One region of the Collinsella sp. CLA-ER-H9 genome, then DNA from elsewhere that is predicted to be linked to it. Evidence: riboswitches for the same ligand, from Rfam matches in the RefSeq annotation. Region 1 holds a riboswitch; the other holds the start of a gene.
The links. Region 1 has a riboswitch for cobalamin ahead of AAAX73_RS00935 (FIVAR domain-containing protein). Riboswitches for the same ligand answer to the same signal wherever they lie in the genome.
Positions count from the first base shown of each region.

Region 1 (3,287 bases):
GTTGATGAGATCGGCGAAGGCATCGGTGGCCATGTCGGCGGGGTCGACGGCATAGGAGTTGACGAGCGCCGAGGCGGGAGCGTCCATCTTGTTGGTGAGGAATGCGCCCCAGTAGGTGTTGACGAGCTGGCCCGCGCTATAGGTCGCGAACAGCGCGCCCGCTGTGCCCTCGGAGGTCGACACGCAGTTGGACACGATGCCGCCGTCGAGCGTACGCGCAAAGCCCGCGACGCCCTTGCCGGTCACACTCGTGGAGCAGTTGAGCACGGCACCCTGAACCTTGTTGCCCAGGGGGCCGAACGCCTTGCCGTCCGTCGCCTGCTTCAGTTTGCCGGCAAACGAGATGTTCTGCACCACGCCCGTGGAGGCAACGCCGTCCATGAGCGACTTCACGCCGCCGCCGTTGGCGAAGGTGATGGTGTGGCCCTGTCCATCAAGCGTGCCCGCGAGCATGCCCGTGGGGGCAAAGAACCAGCTGTCATCGATGGTGACGTCGTTGTCGAGAACGTAGTAGGCGTCGGCGTCGGCGGGTTTGAACCTGTTTTTGAGGTCGCTCTGCGAGCTCAGGTGCACTACGTTCTGCGGCTGAGCCACGGGCTCGGTGGGCTTGGGCTTCTCGAGCGCGGCAATGGCATCGGTGAGCGTCTTGGTTGCGGCGTTGACCTCGGCCTGCTTGGCGTCATCGTTGGCGTAGACATCTTGAGCACTCACAAGGGCCTCAGCGAACTTGGACCAGCTCTCGGCCGTGTAGCCGCCCTCGACCTTGGCGCTGGCATCGTCAATCGCAGCCTTGAGGGCATCCTTGTTCACAACAGCCGCAGCGCCGCCCGAAATCAGCACGGGCAAACCGCCCTGCGCAGACCAGGTAAAGCCGGTGGCAGGGACATCGGTGTTGAGCTTATCGACCGAGACCTGGGTCTTGAGCTCGTCGACAGAAATTTTGCTGCCGAAGGAAGAATCGACCTTGTAGCCGCACGCCTGATCGCCCGCAGTGAACAGATTGTTGGCCACGGTGCCAGACTTGTAATATCCAACAAGACCGTGGGCGCAAAAACCCGACATCGATCCGGAAACGTAGGAGTTGATTACAGATCCACCGTTGAGCGTTCCCACCAGGCCACCGTAATCGGCCCAGGAGCCGTCATCGCTCAAAGCCGCCGTCGACCAGCACATCTGCACGGTTCCCGAGCAATTGATCGCAAGGGCGCCCTCATAATCGCCCATGGTTGCCCGGCCCGTCACGCCCAGATTCTGCACCGTACCAGCCACGCTCTTCGCCAGCGTCTTGCCGTTGAGCACGATGCTGTGGCCCTGGCCATCGAGCGTACCGGCCACGGTCTCGATCTGTTGGTCAGCCTCAAGGCTGATATTCGCCGCGAGCTTCACGACAGCCCCGGCCTCGATGGTGGTGGGCAGCTCATCGGCAAAAGAGACCATCACGGTCTCGCCGGCCTTGGCGACGCGCGCGCCGCGTGCCTGCTGAGCATCGGCATCCTCGTCGTCGATGTCCGCCGCGGCAGCAAGGCTCTCATCGGCAGACGGAGCGGCCTCGGAGCTCGCCTCGTCCGCCGATGCCTCGGCGCCTTCAGCACCCGTCTGCTCGTCCGCAGTGAAACTCGACTCGTCGGCATTCTCGGCAGTATCCGCCTGCTGCGAGGCCTGGGCCTGCGCCTGCACAGCGATCTCTGCCACGCCCTCGGCAAATGCCGACGTACCCGGCATCGACCAGACGAGCAGCGCCGAGAAAGCAGCGGCTCCCAGGCGCTTGAGCATAATGTTGTTTCGCGTCACCCGTTCTCCTTCTTTCGCGAACCTGCAATAGAGCCATGGCGAAGAAGGCGGGGCAGGCGATACCCCGGCAGCACAAAGGCGCACGTCAGCCACCCTATCGGCAGCAAAACGCACGCTCAGCAGCACCCCTTGTAGACCGGAATCCAGCGGCAAACAGAGCGGCCCTCGGTTTCGAGAAGAGCGCGGGCAGGTAATCTGACTCGCGGGCGCGCCCGCATACAGTAACCGCCTTGCTCGGGATTCTCACCCGATTCCCCTTTATGCGCTCGCGCGCACCCGTGCTCCGGCTTCTATTTTTAATCGGAGGAAGTGTACGTTACCGCAGGTAAATCGGTCAATGCGCTACACAAAAACCGCCATACCCGAGCCATATGGCTCCCGGATGACCACCTATAGGCAACCCATATCGCCACTAGGCCGCCAACGAACCAAGCCCGCCCGCAAGATTGAGCAGGCCGAATGTCCCCCGTGGGGCTGAGGGGGCCAAATGTACCTGCTAGAAGCCATTTAAGCGTTTTAACAGGGACTTTTGGCCCCCTCAGTCCCACGGGGGCTTTTTGGCCCGCTCATTTTGCTTTAGCTCAAGCAAACGGTCCCGCACGATTACTCGTACGGGACCGTTTTTAGTTAGGGCTGTCGTCTATGACCCGCTCCGGTTAATTCGCACGCTTGCGGATAAGCACGGCCCCCATAACGGCCAGAACTCCAGCCACCGTCAGAAGCGCCACGGTCACCACAGACGAATCACCGGTCTTGGCAAGCCCTCCCTTGGTCGCCTTCTTGGCGGTATCGGTCTTGACGTCCGTCTTCACATCCGTCTTCTGACCGGGCTTCTGCCCAGGCTCCTCCTGCGCAGCCTGCGTCACGGTCACCGTCGCTTCATCGGACGTGGAAACCAGCCCGGCAGCACTCGTCACCTCAACGCGATACACCTTTGAACCGACCTCGGTCGTCGCGGCGACGTACTCAGCCGCCGTCGCGCCGTCGATGGCAGAGAAGTTACCGTCCTCGCCCTTGACGAACCACTGGTAGGTAAGCTGGGCATCCGAGCCATCCACGCTGTCATCAACCGTCGCGGCAACGCTCAGCTTGGCCTCAGCGCCCTGAGCACACGTTACCGACTGCGGCTGAGCCGTGATGCTGGGAGCAACAAAAGCGGACGCGTACATAATCGGGGTCCGGGAGGTTCCATTCTCGGCGTCATAGTCGCTCGGCATAAACGCACTCGAGGTATCTCCCGCATTCACATAGGCGCGCATCTCATCGAGAAGCTTGGCCGCCTTGTTGTAGACCTGTTCGCTCACTGCGGCAAACGCCTTGTTGGCAAGGTCCGTGCGCTGATCGGCAGGGGTCGCCTGCATCAACCCGTCAACAACGTCCTGCTGGGCGATAACCTGCTTCTGAAGGACATCGAGGTAGGCGCGCACGTTCTCACCCATCGAGGCACGGTTGTTGTAGGCGAGCGTGTTGATGTCCATGAAGACGTAGTCGAGGTT
Region 1 covers NZ_JBBNLV010000001.1:214,485-217,771, forward strand. Annotated here, with positions in the region: gene AAAX73_RS00935 (FIVAR domain-containing protein) at 1-1,791, opposite strand, end outside; cobalamin riboswitch at 1,959-2,086, opposite strand; gene AAAX73_RS00940 (C69 family dipeptidase) at 2,448-3,287, opposite strand, start outside.

Region 2 (3,287 bases), on a different contig from region 1:
ATTCCGTGCCGGTATTCAGTCGATCCCCAAGGGTCAAAACGAGGCTGCTCGCTCGCTGGGCATGAATGCCTTCCAGACGCTGCTCTACGTTATGATTCCGCAGACGTTCCGCAACGTCCTTCCTACGTTGACCAGCGAGTTTATCTTGCTTTACAAGGATACGTCGCTGCTCGCTGCCGTGGGCGTGGTCGAGATTGTCATGAACGCCCGCACCATCGTGGCCACGACGGGCTCCATTACGCCGTATGTGGTTGCCGCCCTGTTCTATCTGGTCATTACCCTGCCGCTTGCGCGCTTGGTGAGCGGTCTTGAGGCGAGGCTGCTGGGTACGGCCGAAACCAAAAAGAAGCGTCCCACCAAGAGCGCCGGACAGGTTGTCGCGACGCCCGCCGACCATATCGCTGGTCTGTAAGGAGGTTCTATTATGAGCGAAACCAATAACTCGAACGAGGTCGTCGTCAGCATCAAGAATCTCCAGAAGGCCTTTGGCGATAACGTGGTCCTGCGCGACATCGATCTGGATGTGCACAAGGGTGAGGTCGTTGTGGTTCTGGGCCCCTCGGGCTCGGGCAAATCGACGATGCTTCGTTGCATTAACCGTCTCGAGGAGCCCACGAGTGGCTCGATTGTCGTCGAGGGCGTGGATGTGTGCGCCAAGGGCGTTGACCTCAATAAGGTGCGTACGCACTTGGGCATGGTGTTTCAGCAGTTCAACCTGTTTCCGCATCTGTCGGTCAAAAAGAACGTCATGCTTGCGCAGCAAAAGGTGCTCAAGCGCAGCAAGGAAGAGGCCGAGAAGATCGCCGTCGAGGAGCTCACCAAGGTCGGTCTGGCCGAGCGCATCGATTTTATGCCGAGTCAACTTTCGGGCGGTCAGCAGCAGCGCGTGGCCATCGCCCGGGCCCTGTCGATGAATCCGCACGTGATGCTCTTTGACGAGGCCACGTCAGCGCTTGACCCCGAGCTTGTCCGCGACGTTCTTGGCGTCATGCGCGATCTCGCACGTGACGGTATGACCATGATCGTGGTGACGCACGAGATGGGCTTTGCCCGCGATGTCGCCGACCGCGTGGTCTTTATGGATGGCGGCGTTATTGTGGAAGAGGGCACGCCGAGCGAGGTCTTCGACCATCCCAAGAGCGAGCGCACCAAGGCGTTTTTGGGCAACATCTCGTAGATGATCAGCAGCGTCTCGGAATGAGAGTTTGCTTGAACAGGCGGGGTCGTGGCAATGATGCTGCGGCCCCGTTTTGCATTTCGGATAAAGGTCTCGTCGTTGCCCTGGCGGATTTTCAACCACATTTTCGGTGAATTATGTGTGCGTGATATCGGCGGATGCTCGTTGCTTGGTCTTCCATACAATTACATGCTGTTTGAAAAGAAGCCGGACCATGGGTGCGCTTGGCGCATAAAAGGGAACTGGGTGGGAATCCCAGACAAGGCGGTTACTGTGTGCGGGGCTGTCCCGCGAGTCAGATTACTTGCCCATGGTCTTCTCGTGTCGAGGGTCTTTTGGGAGCCGCTGGATTCCGGTGAGCAGAAGATGACATCATATTTGCTCCAAGCATCCCGTATGCGATGCGGGGGCATTGCCGCATGCTGTCAGGTGCGGGCGTTTCGCTGTGTCCCGTTTCCCTTTACATGGTCGGCCTCGATTCTTATTGGGGTAGTGATCTTCCAGACCAAGGGGGAAAGGATGCTCAACAACATCCGAACAGGTACGAGGAAATTCCTCGTCGTGCTCATGGCGTTTATCTTTGCCAGTTCGAGCACGGGAATGACCGCGTTTGCCGAGGAGGTGAGCACGGGCGTAGCCGCGGCGGCCGATCAGGTCACCGCGGCGGGCGATGCTGGGCAGGGCAGGCCTGATGAAGCTGAGCCTTCTGTCGACGCTGAAACTGGCATGGCAGATGGCGGCAGCACACAGGAGCAGGAAAGCTCCGGTGTTGCCGTGCGGTCTATTGCGTCCGAGGAAACGGTGCCGGCTGCGCAGGTCGAAGAAGCAGGTTCTCTCGCCAAGGTAGTGCACTCGGGCGAGACAGTGGTCGTCAACGATGCGGCCGATATGCCTGAGACCATTGAGGCGGGTGCGATCGTAAAGCTCGGCGCGAATATTTCGATGGGCACTGACCAGCAGATCGAGACCGTTGACGGCACCCTGGATGGCCAGGGCCATACGGTCACCATTAACGGCAAGGCCGTTGCGAATAATGTGACCGGCTCGATTCAGAACCTGGGCGTGACAGGCTCGGTCTCGAGCACCGACAATGTGGGCTCCATTGCCATGAAACTTTCTGGCACCATCCAGATGTGCTGGTCCACGGCGAGCGTGAACCTTAGCGGCTGGGAGGGCTATGCCGGTGGCCTGGTTGGCGGTATGACGTCCGGAAAGATCGTCAATTCCTATTTTGCCGGCTCAGGCGTTGAGATGAACGGTGGCTTGGTCGGTGAGGCTCAGGCCGGATCGCTGTTGAACTGCCTCTATACCGTAGGTTATTCGCCTGCCGAGATTAACTGGCCCGGCTTTAACAAGGGAAACGCGGCTAAAGCCGCCGACCTCTCTTCTGCTGAATCGCTCGCCGTGCTCAATACCGATGTGCCGTCGACTGGCTTTTCCTGGGTGTCCAACGGTGGCCTGCCCTTGCTTGTGAGCGGCTCTGCCCCCGTCGTTGTCAATAAGGACGCGCTCGTCGCGGCTATCACGGCCGCCGAGGCGCTCAATGAGTCAGACTACACAACGGATTCCTGGTCCGCCTTTGCCGCTGCTCTTGCTGACGCCAAAATCGTCAACGATAACGACGATGCATCTCAGTCCGATGTAAATGCGGCGGTCAAGACGCTCAATTCGGCTAAGGACGCCCTCGAGAAGAAGAAGTCGACGGCCCCCGTCGCCCAGCCCGAAAACGTCAAGCACATCTCGTCGCAGGATGACTTCATGTATATGAACGTCAAGGATGCGAGCAACTACTATGTGCTTGATAACGATATCCTGATTGATGACGAATGGTTCTTCGGTCCTTCGGGTGAGCTCAACTGCACGTTTGACGGTCAGGGCCATACCGTTACCTTTAACAACGGCGGTGGCGTTAAGTCGCTGTTCGCGAGTGTCGGCTCTACCGGTGTTGTCCAAAATGTCTCATTCGTCGGTGAACTTAAGCAGGCGGTCGACGGCAAATCGTTCGGTCCGCTCGGGAGCCAGATTAAGGGCGCCGTTATCAACTGCTCTACGTCCGTTACGGGCAAGGGCGTTGTGGGCTTTGGTCGCACGCTCGAAGGCGGCGTGGTCT
Region 2 covers NZ_JBBNLV010000014.1:29,700-32,986, forward strand. Annotated here, with positions in the region: gene AAAX73_RS07970 (ABC transporter permease subunit) at 1-412, shown strand, start outside; gene AAAX73_RS07975 (amino acid ABC transporter ATP-binding protein) at 425-1,177, shown strand; cobalamin riboswitch at 1,377-1,504, shown strand; gene AAAX73_RS07980 (prenyltransferase/squalene oxidase repeat-containing protein) at 1,697-3,287, shown strand, end outside.
Region 2: linked by a shared signal. The riboswitch ahead of AAAX73_RS07980 (prenyltransferase/squalene oxidase repeat-containing protein) and the one ahead of AAAX73_RS00935 (FIVAR domain-containing protein) in region 1 are both predicted to bind cobalamin.